One region of the Azonexus caeni genome, then DNA from elsewhere that is predicted to be linked to it. Evidence: predicted binding sites of a transcription regulator. Region 1 holds the regulator's gene; each other region holds the start of a gene.

What was found. Region 1 encodes sigma-54, which starts transcription at its own class of promoters, with help from an activator protein. Its sites were predicted from a motif close to TGGCACGCTTNCTGCTNA; they were not measured.
Region 2: a site for sigma-54 is predicted at 2,349-2,366, ahead of nifE (nitrogenase iron-molybdenum cofactor biosynthesis protein NifE). Genes of this name have one in related genera too.
Region 3: a site for sigma-54 is predicted at 2,738-2,755, ahead of ACLIIZ_RS20065 (ammonium transporter). Genes of this name have one in related genera too.
Region 4: a site for sigma-54 is predicted at 2,721-2,738, ahead of nifL (nitrogen fixation negative regulator NifL). Genes of this name have one in related genera too.

Annotation. Positions count from the first base shown of each region.
Region 1 covers NZ_JBKJAD010000001.1:207,839-212,341, forward strand. Annotated here, with positions in the region: gene recA (recombinase RecA) at 1-746, shown strand, start outside; gene recX (recombination regulator RecX) at 739-1,173, shown strand; gene lptB (LPS export ABC transporter ATP-binding protein) at 1,170-1,904, shown strand; gene ACLIIZ_RS00920 (RNA polymerase factor sigma-54) at 1,932-3,389, shown strand; gene hpf (ribosome hibernation-promoting factor, HPF/YfiA family) at 3,404-3,730, shown strand; gene ptsN (PTS IIA-like nitrogen regulatory protein PtsN) at 3,787-4,236, shown strand; gene hprK (HPr(Ser) kinase/phosphatase) at 4,246-4,503, shown strand, end outside.
Region 2 covers NZ_JBKJAD010000018.1:62,655-67,157, forward strand. Annotated here, with positions in the region: gene ACLIIZ_RS15655 (tetratricopeptide repeat protein) at 1-224, opposite strand, end outside; gene ACLIIZ_RS15660 (hypothetical protein) at 223-369, shown strand; gene ACLIIZ_RS15665 (DUF4231 domain-containing protein) at 431-916, shown strand; gene nifE (nitrogenase iron-molybdenum cofactor biosynthesis protein NifE) at 924-2,321, opposite strand; gene ACLIIZ_RS15675 (ComEA family DNA-binding protein) at 2,442-3,428, opposite strand; gene ACLIIZ_RS15680 (putative Na+/H+ antiporter) at 3,583-4,503, opposite strand, start outside.
Region 3 covers NZ_JBKJAD010000033.1:24,173-28,675, forward strand. Annotated here, with positions in the region: gene ACLIIZ_RS20050 (Nudix family hydrolase) at 1-492, opposite strand, end outside; gene ACLIIZ_RS20055 (ATP-binding protein) at 489-1,370, opposite strand; gene mltA (murein transglycosylase A) at 1,416-2,630, shown strand; gene ACLIIZ_RS20065 (ammonium transporter) at 2,784-3,986, shown strand; gene ACLIIZ_RS20070 (hypothetical protein) at 4,405-4,503, shown strand, end outside.
Region 4 covers NZ_JBKJAD010000018.1:72,240-76,742, reverse strand. Annotated here, with positions in the region: gene nifA (nif-specific transcriptional activator NifA) at 1-1,140, opposite strand, end outside; gene nifL (nitrogen fixation negative regulator NifL) at 1,149-2,681, opposite strand; gene rsxA (electron transport complex subunit RsxA) at 2,955-3,533, shown strand; gene ACLIIZ_RS15710 (RnfABCDGE type electron transport complex subunit B) at 3,548-4,075, shown strand; gene rsxC (electron transport complex subunit RsxC) at 4,096-4,503, shown strand, end outside.

The DNA.
Region 1 (4,503 bases):
CCGAACATGCCCTCGATCCGCAATACGCGCAGAAGCTCGGCGTCAATGTCGGCGACCTGTTGATTTCGCAGCCGGACACCGGTGAGCAGGCGCTGGAGATCGCCGACATGCTGGTACGCTCCGGTTCGGTTGACATCATCGTCATCGACTCGGTCGCCGCCCTCACCCCGCGCGCCGAAATCGAAGGCGAGATGGGCGACCAGATGGTCGGCCTGCATGCCCGACTGATGTCGCAGGCGCTGCGCAAGCTGACCGCCAACATCAAGAAAACCAATACCCTGGTCATCTTCATCAACCAGATCCGGATGAAGATCGGCGTCATGTTCGGCTCGCCGGAAACCACCACCGGCGGCAACGCGCTCAAGTTCTACGCCTCGGTGCGCATGGACATCCGTCGCATCGGCGGGATCAAGAAGGGCGACGAGGTGATCGGCAACGAGACCAAGGTCAAGGTGGTCAAGAACAAGGTGTCGCCCCCGTTCCGCGAAGCCATCTTCGACATCCTCTACGGCGAGGGCATTTCCCGCGAGGGCGAGATCGTCGAGATGGGCGTCGCCCACAAGCTGATCGACAAGTCCGGCGCCTGGTATGCCTATCAGGGCGAGAAGATCGGTCAGGGCAAGGACAATGCGCGCGAGTTCCTGCGCAGCCATCCGGAAACCGCCCGCGAAATCGAGGCCAAGATCCGCGAGGCCGCCGCCGCCAAGGTGCTCAAGCCGACCCGTTCCGCCGCTGGAGATGACTGAACTGCGCAATCGCGCCCTGCAACTTCTGGCCCGGCGGGAGCACAGCCGGGCCGAACTGCATGCCCGACTGGCCACCCAGGCCGAGTCCGGCGAGGCGCTGCTGGCGGTGCTCGATGCCCTGGAGCAGCAGGGGCTGCTGTCCGACGATCGCTATGCCAGGCAACGCGTGGTCGCCCATGCCGGGCGCTACGGCAATGCCCGTCTGCGGCAGGAACTGAAGCAGCGCGGTATCGGCGAGAGCGAGATCGAAGCGGCGCTGCCGGAAGCGGGCGATGAAGTAGAGCGCTGCCGGGCAATCTGGGCCAGGAAGTTCGGTCAGCCGCCGGAAACACCGGAAGCGCGTGCAAAACAGACGCGTTTCCTGCAGTATCGCGGCTTTTCCCATGAAGCGATCCGCCATGTCCTGCGTGGAGTCGAAGACGAATGAGCCTGCCGTCAGCCACCCTGTCCGCCCATAACCTCAAGAAGCGCTACAAGGCGCGGACCGTCGTCGAGGATGTTTCCTTCGAAGTCAGGTCAGGTGAGGTGGTCGGTCTGCTTGGCCCGAACGGCGCCGGCAAGACTACCTGCTTCTACATGGTCGTCGGGCTGGTGGTCGCCGACGGCGGCGAGGTCTATATCGACGAGGAGCGCCTGACGCATCAGGCGATGCATGCCCGCGCTAGGCTCGGGCTCTCCTATCTGCCACAGGAAGCGTCGGTGTTCCGCAAGTTGAACGTCGAGGAAAACATCCAGGCGGTGCTCGAACTGCAGAAGCTGTCGCCCACCGAGATCGCTGCCCGTCTTGAGGAGTTGTTGAGCGAACTGCACATCGGCCATGTCCGCCACGTCAATGCGGCGGCGCTTTCCGGCGGCGAGCGGCGGCGCGTCGAGATTGCCCGGGCGCTGGCGACCAACCCGCGCTTCATTCTGCTCGACGAACCCTTTGCCGGTGTCGACCCGATCGCCGTGCTGGAAATCCAGAAAATCATCCGTTTCCTCAAGGAACGCGGCATCGGCGTCCTGATTACCGACCATAATGTTCGCGAGACCCTCGGCATCTGCGATCACGCGGTGATCATCAATGCCGGCCATGTCCTGGCTTCTGGACGGCCGGAAGAAATTGTCGACAACGAAAGCGTGCGCAAGGTATATCTGGGTGAACATTTCCGGCTTTGACCTCTTCGTGACCAGACCATTTCCGCAATGAAACCGGCTCTCCAGCTCAAACTCTCGCAACATCTCGCCCTGACGCCGCAACTGCAGCAGTCGATCAAGCTGCTGCAACTGTCGACGGTCGAGATGCAGCAGGAGATCGAACGCTACCTGCTGGAAAATCCGATGCTGGAGCGTGACGACGACGGCCCGACGGAATCGTACGCGGCCGCCCAGCAATTCGATTCACCGGACAAGACGAGCCAGACGGATAACACTGCTGCGCCGGAAAGCCGCGAGGACGTCCAGGGCGAGCCGCCGATGACGCCTGACGACGTCGACGACGACCGCTGGTCGAGCGATGCCGGCACCTTTACCGGCGCCGGGCGCGACGAGGACGACGATACCGACCCGCAGGACAGTCACGCGGCCAATGTCAGCTTGCGCGAGCATCTCGGCTGGCAACTGGGGATGACCCAGATGTCGGAACGCGATCGCAGTCTGGTCCGTTTCCTGATTGAGGCGCTCGACGACGACGGTTACCTGGCGACGCCGCTCGAGGAACTCTGGGAAACGCTGCCCGCCGAGTACGAAGTCGAACTCGAAGAACTCGACATCGCCCTGCGCCACATCCAGAACTTCGATCCGACCGGTGTTGGCGCCCGCGATCTGCGCGAGTGTCTGCTGCTGCAGCTCAAGGTCGAGGAAGATTGCGCCGAGCGGACGCTGGCCATGGCCATCGCCGACAAGCACCTGGAACTCCTGGCTGCCCGTGACTTTGCGCGGATCCGCCGGCTCACCGGTTGCGACGACGAAATCCTCAAGGGCGCCCACGAGCTGATCACCAGCCTCAATCCGCGGCCGGCTGCCGGCTATTCGCAGATTGAAGCCCGTTACATCACGCCCGATGTCATCGTCAAGAAACTCAAGGGCAAGTGGACGGCCTACATCAACCCCGATGCCTACCCTCGCCTGCGTATCAACCGTTTGTACGCGGAAATCCTCGCCAAGCAGCGGCGCGGCAACGGCAACCTGAGCGGCCAGCTGCAGGAAGCGCGCTGGCTGATCAAGAACGTCCAGCAGCGTTTCGAGACCATCCACCGCGTCACCCAGGCCATCGTCGACCGCCAGCGCCAGTTCTTCGAGCACGGCGAAGTCGCGATGCGGCCGCTGGTCCTGCGCGAGATCGCCGACCTGCTCGGTCTCCACGAATCGACCATTTCACGCGTCACGAGCCAGAAGTACATGGCGACGCCGCGGGGAATTTTCGAGCTCAAATACTTCTTTGGCAGCCACGTATCCACCGATACTGGCGGTGCCTGTTCTGCCACCGCCATCCGTGCCCTGATCAAGCAATTGATTTCGGCCGAGGATGGCAAGAAGCCCTTGTCGGATAGTCAATTATCCGAAATACTAGGCCAGCAGGGAATCGTCGTTGCCCGACGCACGGTCGCCAAATACCGCGAATCGTTGAACATCCCGCCGGTCAATTTACGAAAGACCCTGTAGAGAGAGGAGAAAAAATGAATCTGCAAATCAGCGGTCATCACATTGAAGTCACCCCGGCGCTGCGCGAATACGTCGAGAACAAGCTGGAACCCGTCCTGCGTCACTTCGACAAGGTTACCGGCGTCAGCGTCGTGCTCTCGGTTGAAAAGCTCAAGCAGCAGGCGGAAGTCACCCTGCACGTGCCGGGCAAGGATATCCATGTCGAGGAAGCCGGCGACGATCTCTACGCGGCGATCGATGCGATGTTCGACAAGCTCGACCGTCAGGTCCAGAAATACAAGCAGAAGGTGCAGGATCACCACCGTGGTGAAAAGCCGTCGCAGCACCTAGAAGGCGAATAAGCCGGCCCTGACCGCAGTCGTTTCCGGCTGCGGTCTCTTTGCTTCAACACTCTCCCATGAACCCCTTAGACAACATTCTGACTGCCGACCAGGTCCTGCTTGATTTGGATGCGAGCAGCAAGAAACGTGTTTTCGAACAGGCCGGGATGCTTTTCGAAAGTCGTCTCGGCATGGCCCGTACGCAGATTTTCGACAGCCTGTTTGCCCGTGAGAAGCTGGGCTCCACCGGCCTCGGCCAGGGTATCGCGATCCCGCACGGCCGCATCAAGGGCCTGAAACAGGCGGCTGGTGCGCTGATCCGGCTGGCCACGCCGATTCCCTTCGACTCGCCGGACGGCCGACCGGTAACCCTGCTTTTCGTCCTGCTGGTACCGGAACAGGCGACCGAGGAACATCTGCAGATCCTGTCCGAGCTGGCGCAACGCTTCTCCGATCGCGCTTTCCGCGAAGCCCTGCTGGCAGCTCCCGACGTAGCGACCGTTCTCTCCCTGTTCAAGAAATCCTGATTCCGCGCCGTGCGCCACATCAGCCTTGAGCAGCTATATCAGGACAACCGCGAGCAGTTGCTGTTCAACTGGGTGGTCGGTCAGCGCGCCGACCGCCGGGTCGAACTGAAGGCGGCCAGCAATTACGGCGCCGACGTCGTCGGGCACATCAACATCATCCACCCGGAACGCCTGCAGGTCATGGGGCAGGCCGAGTACGACTGGGCGATGCGCATCGGCGAACGCCGTTTCGGCCAGTTGTTCAGTGACCTGCTGTCGGCCAGGACG
Region 2 (4,503 bases), on a different contig from region 1:
GGCTGCAGCGCGATCGCCGCGTCGTAATTCTGCAGCGCCTCGGCCAACTGGCCGAATCGTTCCAGCAGGCTGCCGGCGTTGAGGAAAGCCTCGACGTATTGCCGAATGTGGCCGATGACGTGCTGGTAAGCCTCCAGCGCATCAGGCAGGCGCCCGGCCTGGTGCAGCGCAATCGCCTGTTGAAAGATGGCACCGAGACTGGGTTGAGCGGATTCGCGATTCATGACCATGAGCATCCAGAGGGATAGCGGCGAGCGCCGACAAATGATCGCATCATGCCGCATGACAAGAGACTGGCCAATAGCGATCGCAGCAAGCCATGAAGATTTCCGCCGCAAGCCAGCAGCCAAGCCATTGGCAGCACTTTGAACCAAGCCGCCCCGGCGCTGCCCAATGTCATGTTCGCCGCCAGCGGAGAGGGGGAAACGCCATGGACAAACGTCAGTTCCTGCTCGATCAAATCGCCGACAAGGTGAAGGTCTTCAAGGCGGAGTCGGAAAAGCACAAGCGCCTGCATCGCCGGCTGCGTTACGCGGTCTTCCTGCTGACTTCGCTGTCGGCTCTGCTCGCCGGGCTGGCACTGAAATTTCCGGAGTCCGCCGCGGCGATCAGCGTCGTCATCCTGCTGGTTTCCGCCGGCAGCGGCGTGTTGAGCTCGGTCGAAGGCCTGCGCAAGCCTGCCGAACTGTGGATACACGAGCGCATGACCTACTACGCGCTGATGGATCTGCAACGCGAGGCGGCTTTCGTCCTCGACGAGGCAAGTCCGCCGGAACTGGTCGAAAAATACTTCTTCCGCCTGCAGGAAATCCTCGGCGCCTCCAACGACAAGTGGAACCGGCAGATCGTCGGCAAGTGCGAGACACAGGCAGCGGACGCCGCCGGCGCGGACCGACCGGCGCCGGCAAACGACTGAAGCCGGTTCAGGCCGCCAGCGCCGTTCCCGAAACGCCTTTCGCCCACGGCGCCGGTTTCCTGACCGCGGCCCACACCGGGCTTTCCATCGACAGCGCCAGTTGGCGGGCGAGTTCGCTCATGCCGGCGTAGCCGGCGTAGCCGAATTCGCGCTCCTGGTTGATGTCGAGGAAGGGAATGCGCGCCTTCAGTGCGGTGTACAGGTTGCGCCCCCCGGCAATCAGGATGTCGGCCTTATATTCGTGATAGGTCGACAACAGGGCCTTCGGGCTGCCGTCGTCGATCATCTTGGTGTCCTCGCCCATCAGTTCGCGGATGCGCGCCTTGTCCTCTTCGGTCGATTTCTTGGTGCCGGTGGCGACCACCTTCATGCCGAGATCCTGCAGCGCCGAGACGATGGACCACGACTTGACGCCGCCGGTGTAGAGCAGGACGCGCTTGTCCTTGAGGCGCGCGCGCCAGGGTTCGAGGGCGGCGTGCGCCGTGGCTTCCTCGCGGGCGATCACCGTCTCGGTACGGGCGATCAGGTCGGGGTCGCCGATCAGCCGGGCGAAGTCGCGCAAGGCATTGGAAACGTCCTGGACGCCGTAGAAGCTGCCCTCGAAGTAGGGCTGGCCGTAGTTTTCCTGCATCTTGCGAGCGACGTTGAGCAGCGCCTTGGCGCAGACGACCATGTTCACCTTCGCCCGGTGCATGGTCTGCACCTCGTGGAAGCGGGAATCGCCGGACAGCGTGCACAGGATGCGGTAGCCGAGTTCGTCGAACAGCGGTGCGACGTGCCAGAACTCGCCGGCGATGTTGTACTCGCCGATCAGGTTGATGTCGTAGGTCGGCAGGCCGTCCGGGCGCGGCTTCGCCGGTTCCGGTTCGCGCGTGCCGATGACGTGCTTGAACATCGCTTCGCCGGCCAGGCGGTTGCCGAGGTTCTTGGTACCGTAGAAACCGGCCGCGTCGACCGGCACCACGGGCACGCCCCAGCGTTCGGTGGCGGCCTTGCAGACCGCCTCGATGTCGTCACCGATGAGCGCGGTGACGCAGGTGTTGTAGATGAAGACGGCGGCCGGCGCATAGCTGTCGACGGCCTGCTTGATCGCATGGAACAGGCGCTTTTCGCTGCGCCCCATGACGACGTCGGTTTCCGACAGGTCGGTGGTCATGCCGATCTTGTACAGGGTGACGCCGGAGGAGCGCGCGCCGCGGTTATCCCACGAAGAACCGGCGCAGGCGATCGGCCCGTGTACGATGTGGGCGACGTCGGCGATCGGCAGCAGCGCGATCTGCGCGCCGTCGAAGGCGCAACCGCCAGCCGTGGCGCCGGGCTTGGGCTTGGCACAGCCCGACTTTTCCTTGTGGTTGTGGCTGCAGGCGGGCTCGTCGAGCAGGGCCTGGATTTCGCTGGTTTTCATGCGCTTCTCCGGTAGTCCGCAGACTACTCAGCAAGATGGGTGCCACGCGCCAAGCCACTGATTTTCAACAATAAGCAACCAAACCAGGCTTGTCGCCTTTGCGACAAGCCTGGTGCTTGCTCAGACGCGCAGGCTGGCGCCGAGCTTTTCCAGCAGCTTGGGGCCGAGCCCCTTGACCCGCAGCAGCTCGGCGACCGAGGCGTAAGGACGGCCGGCGACGATGGCCGCCGCGACGGCGCGGCTGAGCCCCTTGAGCGCTGCCAGTTCTTCGACGCTCGCCGCGTTGACCGAGACCGTGGCGGCCTGCGCCGCGACAGCCGGCGCTTTCGCTGCCTTCTTCGCCGCCGGCTTGGCAGGCGAGGCGGTCGGCGCTGGTGCCACAGCGGCGGATGCCACCGCTGCGACCAACGGCAGGTTGCGGTAATCGCGCGTCAGGTAGCCGCTTGCCGTCCATTCGCGCAGCATCACGGTCAGCGCCGCGCCGGCCGGGTCGACCGCCGGCACCGTGTAGCGGCAATCCGACCAGGCCTCACCGCCGGCCAATTGACCGAGGACCAGGCTGGCCACCGGCGTGCCGGTCCAGGCGCCACCGGCGTAGGGGCTGTCCAGCGCCCACACTTCGAGCGCCAGCGTGCCGCTGAGATTGTCGGCGGCACGCGGGTTGGCGATGCTTTCGATGACGATCTCGGCGAGCCCATCGGCGATCCGGCAGTCGAGCGCGCCGCCCAGCGTCGGCTGGACGAAGTACTGGGGCGTCGGATAGATCGCCAGGTCGCGGACCTCGACGCCACCATCGGTGTCACCGGAAACCAGCATCAGCGCCATCGTGAAGGCGTCGTGTCCGGCCGGCGGCAAGGCAGCAACGCAGGCATCGACATTGAAACAGCCGGGCAACGGCTGCAGCGGAAATTCGCCGACCTTGACGCCGGCCGGTGCGCGCTCGGCAAATCCGGCGCCGCTCGCCCACAGTTGCAGCGACCAGGTGCTGCCATCCTGCAGATCGCTGGCGGCGAGCGTGACTTCGGCGTTGAGATGGACGCTATCGCCAGCGAAGCGATAGCCATGGTTGGCACCGAGGGCGGTAGCCGGGGACGAGGTTGCGGACACGGTCTTCTCCGGGAAAAAGGCCGCGCATTATAGACCGCAAAATATTTAAATCAATCAATCGCTTAAGGCGATTTTTTATGCACAATGAAGGTGCATCCAAAAAACCTCGCTTGTCGCAAAAACGACAGATGGCCGGTTTCCCGGCCATCCGGATTCACAGCGCCTGGAAGGCGAAGATTGCCATGCAGGTCGGCGGGAAGGCGGCCAGGAAGAGGCCGACGAAACTGATCGACTCGTCGTCGAAATAGCCCTTGAGGATGGCGACGCCGGCCGGGTTCGGCGCGTTGGCGATGACCGTCAGGCCACCGCCGGTCACCGCGCCGGCGACGATCGCGTACTTGAACTCCATCGACACGCCGTCAACCAGCGAGGCCAGGTAGGTCAAGGCGGCGTTGTCGGTCACCGCGGTCAGCGCGGTGGCCAGGAAGTAGAGCACGGTCGGCTCGACCCCGGTCAGCGCCGCCTGCAGCCACCATTGCTGCAAGCCACCGAGGACCACCAGGCCGGCGAGGAAGAAGGCGACCATCAGGCCTTCGCGCAGGATCAGCCGCTCCTGGTGCCGCTTGTAGGCTTCGGTGTAGCCGAGGAAGAAAAGGAACAGGCCCATGAAGACCACGGCATGGTGGGCAAAGAGGACGACGCCGACGAGGAAGATGACGTGCACCGAAGTCACCGCCACCGGCACCACTGAGCCGCTTTTGCCACCGAGCGCGCCCTTGCCGGAAAGTTCCTGGCGGAACATCCAGGTCAGCACAGCGGCGTTGGCGAAGACGGCGACGGCGGATTTCCAGCCGAAATGGGAAATCATGAACAGGGTGTCCCATTGCCACTTGGCGGCGACCATCAGCACCGGCGGCGCCGCGAAGTGGGTCAGCGTGCCGCCGATCGAGACGTTGACGAAGAGGACGCCGATGGTCGCGTACTTGAGGCGGGTCGACAGCCCTTGCTGGAAGAAACGGTCGCGCAGCATCAGCGCCGCCAGCGTCATCGCCGCCGGTTCCGTGATGAAGGAGCCGAGCATCGGCACCACCGCCATGCACAGGAAATAGGTGGATAGCGCCCGGTTCATCGGGAT
Region 3 (4,503 bases), on a different contig from region 1:
GTCGCTGGAACTCTGCAGGCGGCGTTCCAGGCGCGCCAGCCAGGCCGCCGGCGTCGTTTCGTCGAGCGACGAGATGAGCATCGTCTCGGGTAGCGCCAGACCTTTCAGGATCGGCCCGTTGGCCGGCAGGATGGGGGCGACGCTGGCCGCCGTGCCGCGCCGTTGCCAGTCCACCGCGCTGTGTTCGAGCGGCGCGGTGATGCCGATTTCGCCCTGCCAGGCAGTGACTTGCCAGAAATTGAGGCGCACCGTGGCGTGCGGATAGACATGCCGGCGGGTCAGCCAGGGGTGGCAGGCGGTGACGGTGATGCCGAGTTCTTCCTGCAGTTCGCGCACCAGCGCGTCGCGCACGCTTTCGCCGGGTTCGACCTTGCCGCCGGGAAACTCCCAGTAACCGGCGTAAACCTTGCCCACCGGGCGCTGGGCGAGCAGGAACTCGCTGCCGCCGGCGCGCAGCATCACCGCCGCGGCGACTTCAACGATGTCGCTCACGCGCCGCCCTCCGGCTGGCGGCCGGCGAGGTCGCGGGCGAACTGCCAGGCCACCCGGCCCGAGCGCGAACCGCGCGACAGCGCCCAGTTCAGCGCCTCGCGCTCGCTGCCGGCGATCACCGTCTCGGTGACCCCGAACTGTCGCGCCCAGTGCGCGAAGACCGCCAGGTAATCGTCCTGCGAGAAGGGGTAGAAGGAAATCCACAGGCCGAAGCGCTCGGACAGCGAGACCTTTTCCTCGACCGCCTCGCCCGGGTGGATTTCGTCGCCGACGCGCTGTACCTCGAGGTTTTCCGCCATGTATTCGGGCATCAGGTGGCGGCGGTTGGACGTCGCGTAGATCAGCACGTTGGCCGGCGGCGCCGCGACCGAACCGTCGAGCACCGACTTCAGCGCCTTGTAGGCGGTCTCGCCGGCCTCGAACGAGAGGTCGTCGCAAAAGATGATGAACTTCTCGGGCCGTCCTTCGACCAGGTCGACGATGTCCGGCAGGTCGACCAGGTCGTGCTTGTCGACCTCGATCAGGCGCAGGCCGTCGGCTGAAAATTCATTGAGCACCGCCTTCACCAGCGACGACTTGCCGCAGCCGCGGGCGCCGGTCAGCAGCACGTTGTTGGCGCCGTGGCCGGCGACGAACTGGCGGGTGTTGGCGACGATGCGCGCCTTCTGGTCGTCGACCGTCTCGATGTCGGAGAGGCGGATCGGGTGCGGGTGGGCGACGCCCTGCAGCCAGCCGCGGCCGCCGCTCTTGCGCCAGCGGAAAGCCACCGCGCCGGCCCAGTCGGGCTGTGCCGGGGGCGGCGGCAGGATGCCTTCGAGGCGGGACAGGACGTGTTCGGCGCGGTTCAGCAAACGTTCGAGTTGGGCAGGATCGATCATCGTCACAGGTATACTCGGGAAAAGTCGATCACTCTAACCAAAGCCATGTCAAAACTCCAAACCGCCATCCTCGCCGCCACCCTGGCGCTGGCCGCTTGCGCCGTGCCGCCGCGTACCGTTTCGCCGGAAGGCGCGGCCAAGGCGCCGGACTGTCCGCCTTGCGCCGAGGCCGCCGCGGAAAAGCCGGCCGCCCCGGCGTTCAGCCGGGTGTTCACGCTGGCCGCCTGGAGCGACCTGCCGGGCTGGCAGGAGGACGACCTGAGCGCCGCCTGGCAACCCTTCCTGAAAAGTTGCCAGGCGCTGCGCAGCCGCGCCGGCGGCGCCCCCTGGCAGCAGGCCTGCGCCCACGCCGCCGAGGTCGACGCCCGGTCCGCCGAGGCGATCCGCCGCTACTTCGAGAACGTCATGCAGCCCTACACGGTATCGACCGACGACCGCAGCGCCGTCGAAGGCATGATCACCGGCTACTACGAACCGCTGCTGCAGGGCAGCCGCCAGCGCGACAAGCGCAACCTTTACCCGGTGCATGGCGTGCCGGACAACCTGCTGACCGTCGAACTCGGCGACCTCTTCCCGGAACTCAAGGGCAAGCGCGTGCGCGGCCGGATCGAGGGTAACAAGGTCGTCCCCTACTGGTCGCGCGGCGAGATCGCCGCCCAGGGCAAGCGCCTGCCGGCCAGGACGCTGGCCTGGGTCGATGACGCGGTCGAACTCTTCTTCCTGCAGATCCAGGGCTCCGGGCGCATCCGCCTGCCCGACGGCAGCCTGCTGCGGGTCAATTACGCCGACCAGAACGGCCACCCCTACCGCTCGATTGGCCGCCTGCTCGTCGACCGTGGCGACCTCAAGCTGGAAGAAGCCTCGATGCAGGGCATCCAGGCCTGGGCGCGGGCCAACCCGGCGCGCCTCGACGAACTGCTCAACGCCAACCCCAGCTACGTCTTCTTCCGCGAAATGCCGGCCAGCGACGACGGCCCGCTCGGCGCACTGGGCGTGCCGCTCACCGCCGAACGCAGCATCGCCATCGACCCGCGTTCGATCCCGCTTGGCGCGCCGGTCTTCCTCGCCACCACCCGCCCCAATTCGGCGCAGCCGCTGAACCGCCTGATGCTCGCCCAGGACACCGGCGGCGCCATCCGCGGTGCGGTACGTGCCGACTTCTTCTGGGGCTTCGGCAAGGAAGCCGGCAACCTCGCCGGGCGCATGAAACAGCGCGGCCGCATGTGGGTGCTGCTGCCGCGCGGCTACCCGCTGGACTGAGGTAATGCACGATTGCGGGGCGCGTGTGCCCCGCAATGCACGATAGAGGTGCGCTTTTCAACTTGGTGCAAAATTCAATGCCCTGATTTGAAAAGAAAATAATGCACTGGAATGGTGCTTGCTTTCCAGGCCGGATTCGTTCTGGAGGTTTTCATGGATAGCTTTCATTCCGGCAGCAATGTTCTTTTCATCCTGCTCGGCGGCATCATGGTGCTCGCCATGCATGCGGGTTTCGCGTTTCTTGAGGTCGGCACCGTCCGCAAGAAGAACCAGGTCAACGCGCTGGTCAAGATCCTGACCGACTTCGCGATCTCGACCATCGCCTACTTCTTCGTCGGCTACGGCATCGCCTACGGCATCCACTTCTTCAGCGGCGTCGATACGCTGATGGAGAAGAACGGCTACGAACTGACCAAGTTCTTCTTCCTGCTCACCTTCGCCGCCGCCATCCCCGCCATCATCTCCGGCGGCATCGCCGAGCGCGCCCGCTTCTACCCGCAACTGGCCGCCACCTTCCTGCTCGTCGGCTTCGTCTATCCCTTCTATGAAGGCATCGCCTGGAACAAGATGTTCGGTATCCAGGACTGGCTGACGACCACTTTTGGTGCGCCCTTCCACGATTTCGCCGGCTCCGTCGTGGTGCATGCCATGGGTGGCTGGATCGCGCTGCCCGCCGTGCTCCTCCTCGGCGCGCGCTACGGCCGCTACACCAAGGACGGCCGGATGTCGGCGCACCCGCCCTCGTCGATTCCCTTCCTCGCCCTCGGCGCCTGGATTCTCACCGTCGGCTGGTTCGGCTTCAACGTGATGAGCGCGCAGACCATCGAGAACATCTCCGGCCTGGTCGCCATCAACTCGCTGATGGCCATGGTTGGCGGCATCCTCGCCGCGCTGGTGCTCGGCAAGAACGACCCCGGCTTCGTCCATAACGGCCCGCTCGCCGGCCTGGTCGCCGTCTGCGCCGGCTCCGACCTGATGCACCCGATGGGCGCGCTGGTCGTCGGCCTGGTTGCCGGCGCCCTGTTCGTCGTCATGTTCACGCTGACCCAGAACCGCTGGAAGATCGACGACGTCCTCGGCGTCTGGCCGCTGCACGGCCTGTGCGGCGCCTGGGGCGGCATCGCCGCCGGCATCTTCGGCAGCAAGGCGCTGGGCGGCGCCGGCGGCGTCGCCTTCATGCCGCAACTGCTGATGACCCTGCTCGCCATCGCCATCGCCCTGGCCGGCGGCTTCGCCGTCTATGGCCTGCTGAAGAAAGTCTTCGGCCTGCGCCTCGACCAGGAAGAAGAATACGAAGGCGCCGACCTCAGCATCCACAAGATCACCGCAACGCCGGAACGCGAGGCGAGCTGGTGAGGCGGTTCTGAAGGCGGAAAATCAAGTCCGTCGCAGAAAATGATTTCCGTCGGAAACTGAAACCCAACAAGGCCTGCCTGAAAAGCAGGCCTTGGTTCATTATGCAGTCAGCTCCGAACTGGGGGGGGCAGGCAAACCCTTTGGCAAGTCCTCGGCCGAAGCGGACAGCACGACAGAGTCCCGCGAAGGTCCGTTAAGCAGCGGGTACAGTCATTAATCCCGCAGCACATGGATCTTCGGGCAATCAATAGCGATGATGATTGACTTTCTCAGCCGATGCATGCGAAATCCAACCGCAGTACAATGGCAAAATTACCCCATGACTTCCTTTAAGTCCCTTCTTAGTCGGGTTCAGCACTGGCTGAGAGTTGCTTTTCCTCCTACCGCCGAGACTCAGCATGCGTAAAACCCTTTTCCTATGAACGAATTGGCACTTTTACTATGCGGCGATGGTGCAGATGGGACAGCTGGTATCGCACTTAATCAGCTTTCGAGCTCAATCAAGGGATTTTCGTCT
Region 4 (4,503 bases), on a different contig from region 1:
GACGTTGAGGCGGTAGAACAGATCCTCGCGGAAGTCGCCCATCTCGACAGCGGTTTCCAGATCGCGGTGGGTGGCGGCGATGATGCGCACGTCGACCTTGATCGTCTTGCTGCCGCCGACCCGCTCGAACTCGCCTTCCTGCAGGATGCGCAGCAGCTTGGCCTGGAAGGCGGCGGAAACTTCGCCGATTTCGTCGAGGAACAGGGTGCCGCCGTTGGCCTGCTCGAAACGGCCCTTGCGCGCTTCGACGGCGCCGGTGAAGGCGCCGCGCTCATGGCCGAAGAGTTCGGATTCGAGCAGGTTTTCCGGCAGCGCCGCGCAGTTGAGCTTGACCAGCATGTTGCGGGCGCGCGGCGAGTTGTAGTGGATGGCGTTGGCGATCAGTTCCTTGCCGGTGCCGGTTTCGCCGCGGATCAGCACGGTGGTGTTCCACTTGGCGACCATCCGGGCCTGGTCGAAGACCCGGCGCATCACCGCCGAATGGCCGACCATGCTGTCGAAGCCGTGCTGGTGGCGGACGGTGCGCCGCAGCAGGTCGCGTTCCTCGAGCAGCGAGGACTTTTCCTGGGCGACGTCCATCGCCAGGCGCAGGTTCTGGCCGATCAGGTTGGCGACCATTTCGACGAACTGGGCGCGTTCCTCGAGCAGCCCGTCTTCCGGCGCTTCCGGCTGGACCGCGAGAACGCCCTGCAGGTTGCCGCCGACCTTGATCGGCACGGCGATGAAGGGCAGTTCCGGCTCGTAGATGCGCATCCGGTTGAGGAAGCGCGGCTCGTCGGCGACGCGCATCAGCTTGATGCTGCGCGGCCGCTCCAGGATCAGGCCGATGATGCCTTCGCCCGGTCCGTACTGGGCGGTGTCGGCGTCCGGGCCGTCCGGGTTGTAGATGGTATGGACGGCGAGCTTGCCGCTTTCGGCATCGACGACGCCGATCAGGCCGCGCGTCAGCCCGGCTTCCTCGTGCAGCACGCGCAGCACTTCGCGCAGCGATTCGCGGAAGTTGAGCGACCGGCTCAGTTCCCGGCTCACCGCATAGAGCGCGGAAAGGAGCAGGATGTTGAGTTCGTGCGTGCGGCAGAAGCCGCCTTCCGGGGGGCAGTCGTCGGCGTTGTGGATGGTGTGGTGTTCCTGCATGCTCATGGTCCTGATCAGATCGGGTCGCCGTCGACGCGGAATTCGACGATGGCGGCGCAGCCGCCGCTCGGGCTCTCGTCGAGATCGATGATGCCGCCGTGGTCGGCGACCACCTGCTGGGCGCGCGACAGGCCGGTGCCGATGTGCTTGCCGCTGCCGTTCTTGGCCGTGAAGAAGGGTTCGAAAGCCTTGTGCCGCCACTCCATCGGGATGCCGGGGCCGCTGTCGAGGACCGAGACGCGGATGCAGTCGTCGATCACCTCGCTCTTGATCTGCAACTCGCGGCGCGGCCAGCCCTTGACGTTCATCGCTTCGATCGCGTTCTCGACCAGCGCCTTGAACAGCATGCGCAGTTGCAGCGGTCGCCCGGGCAGCGGCGGCAGCACTGCCGACGGCTGCCAGTCGACGGTGATGCCGGCCTTGAGCAGGCGCGCCGTACACACTTCGAGAACGTCGCGCAGGATTTCGTTGAGATTGACCCGCACCACCATTTCCTGCGGGCTCTGCGGAATCACCTGGCGCAGCGACTCGACGTGTTCGCGGCTGGTTTCCAGCACATGGCGCAGCATCTCGGCGCTGCCCGGGTCGCGCCGCTGCAGCACGGCGATCGCCGACGCCATCACGTTGAGCGGTTCCTCGAGGCGGAAGACGGCGGCCGACAGGCCCTCGCGGATCGCCGCCGTGCGTTCCTCGTCGGCCAGCGAGGCCTTCAAAGCGGCGCCCTTGGCGCGCTCCTGTTCCTCGCGCAGGTTGGTGATGTCGGAAATCACCAGCAGCAGGCCGGGCTGGCCGGCGGCGCAGAAATAGCTGTCGGCGCAGTCGTTGTGCATCTCGATCGCCGAGGCGCTGACCGACAGCCAGCGGGCGCGGCCGACCGGGCTGTCGAGGCGCATCTCGCGGTTGGTGAATTCGCAGCGCCGGATGTCGCCGGCCAGCGCCTCGTACCATTCCGGCGCCAGCGCATCGAGCAGGCGGTGCGCCGGTTCCTTGGCGCGCATGTCGGTGACCAGCTTCTTGTATTCCTGGTTGTCGAGGACGACGCGGCCGGCCGGGTCGAGCAGCGCGAAGGCGACCGGTGCCGCATCGACCACCGATTCGATCAGGTGCTTGTGGTTGCGTAGCGAACGCTCAAGCCGGTGTAGTTCGGTGACGTCGCGGTGCATGCCGAGGAAGTGGGTGATTTCGCCAGCGGCGTTGTGCACCGGCGTGATCGACACTTCAGCAAGGTAGGTGCCGCCGCACTTGCGCTTGTTGAGCAGCTTGCCCGACCACGGCTGGTGCGCCTGCAGCGCGGTCCACATTTCCTGGTAGAGCTCGCGCGGCGTGGTGTGGTTGGAAAGCACCGATTCGTTGAGGCCGACGATTTCCTCGGCGCTGTAGCCGGTGATCCGGCTGAAGCTGTCGTTGGCGTAAAGGATGCGTGCCTTCGGGTCGGTGATCGAGATCGCCAGATCGGCCTGGCTGACCGCCTGGCGATAGACGTCGGGCGGCAGGAGATCCTTCAGGTCCTGAAGGCTGGGCGTCTCGGGTTGAGTCTGGGCCGGCATGGGGTACTCCGCAGGGGCGTCAAAAACGATGCGGTGTTTAAAGCAGGTTTCGTGCCGCACCCTGCGGATTTTCTGAAATGCACGGTTTGGCGGGGCTTGGGCGGGAATTCGACAATTTTCCTGTGGGCTTTGCGACAAAGTGTTGCGGAGAAAACGCACCACTTTGGTGTGCGCTCTGGAAAATGGGCACGGAATGGCCCGCCCAGGGCCTTGGCGATGGATGGCACGGCTTATGCAGTACTGGCGGTGATCTTCCTTTCGAGACTTCCGTCCATGAGCGAAATCCTCTTATTGCTGCTCTCCACCGCGCTGGTCAATAACGTGGTGCTGATCAAGTTCCTCGGCCTCTGCCCGGTGATGGGCGTCTCGAAGAGCGTGGACAGCGCCTTCGGCATGGGCCTGGCGACGACCTTCGTCCTGGTGCTCGCCAGCGCCGCTTCGTGGATGCTCGACAACTGGTTGCTGCAGCCGCTTGGCCTCGGCTACCTGCGCATCCTTTGCTTCATCCTGGTGATCGCCTCGGTCGTGCAATTCACCGAGATGTTCATCAAGAAGTCGAGTCCTGGCCTCTACCAGTCGCTCGGCATCTACCTGCCGCTGATCACCACCAACTGCGCCGTCCTTGGCGTTGCGCTGCTCAACGTGCAGCAGCAGTTCAGCCTGTTCAAGAGCCTGCTCTACGGCTTCGGTTCGGCGCTCGGCTTCACGCTGGTGCTGCTCATCTTCGCCGGCCTGCGCGAACGCGTCGCGCTGGCCCGGGTACCCGCCGCCTTCGCCGGGGCGCCGGTCGCCTTCGTCACGATCAGCCTGCTGGCCCTGGCCTTCATGGGCTTTTCCGGCCTCAACGTCTGAAAAGGAGGAATCCGATGATCGCCGCCATCCTCAGCCTGACCCTGCTCGGCGCCGCGCTCGGTGTCGTGCTCGGCCTTGCCAACCGCGTCCTCAAGGTCGAGGGCAATCCCGTCGTCGAAGAACTGATCGCCATGATGCCCGGCTCGAACTGCGGCCAGTGCGGCTTCCCGGGTTGCCCCGGGGCGGCCGAGGCGATCGTCGCCGGCACGGCGCCGCCGACCTGCTGCCCGCCCGGCGGCAAGGCGTTGGCTTCGGCGATTGCCGCCAAGCTCGGCATCACCGTCGATCTTTCGGCGCTCGGCGACGACGGTCCGAAGATCGCCGTCGTCGCAGAAGAACTCTGTATCGGCTGTTGCCGCTGCTCCAAGGTGTGCCCGACCGACGCCATCATCGGCGCCGCCAAGCAGGTACATAACGTCTTCCGCGAGGCCTGCACCGGTTGCTCGGCCTGCGTCGAGAAATGTCCGACCGAGGCGCTGCTCATGAAGCCGGTCCCGGTCACCCTGCAGCATTGGGTGATGCCCAAGCCGCTGACTGCGTGAGAGCGAAAACCATGGGCTTCATGAATCTGTTCAAGCATGTCCTCGGCGACGACTGGGGCGTCCATCCGGAAGATCACAAGCGGCCGGCGGCCGATCGCCCGGTGCGCACGATGCCGGTGCCGGCCAGGCTCTTCCTGCCGCTGCAGCAGCATCTCGGGGCGCCAGCGCGGCCGGTCGTGCTGGTCGGCCAGAAAGTGAAGAAGGGCGAGCTGATCGCCGAGGCGCAGGGCATGATCTCGGCGCCGCTGCACGCGCCGACCTCGGGCAGCATCGCCGCCGTCACCGAAATCACCGCGCCGCACCCCTCCGGTCTGAGCCTGCAGGCGATCATTCTCGAAGCCGACGGCCTTGACGAATGGGGCGAGCTGCACGGCTGCGCCGATCCCTTCGCGCTGGACCCGGCGGAAATCGGCAAGCGGGTCGCCGCC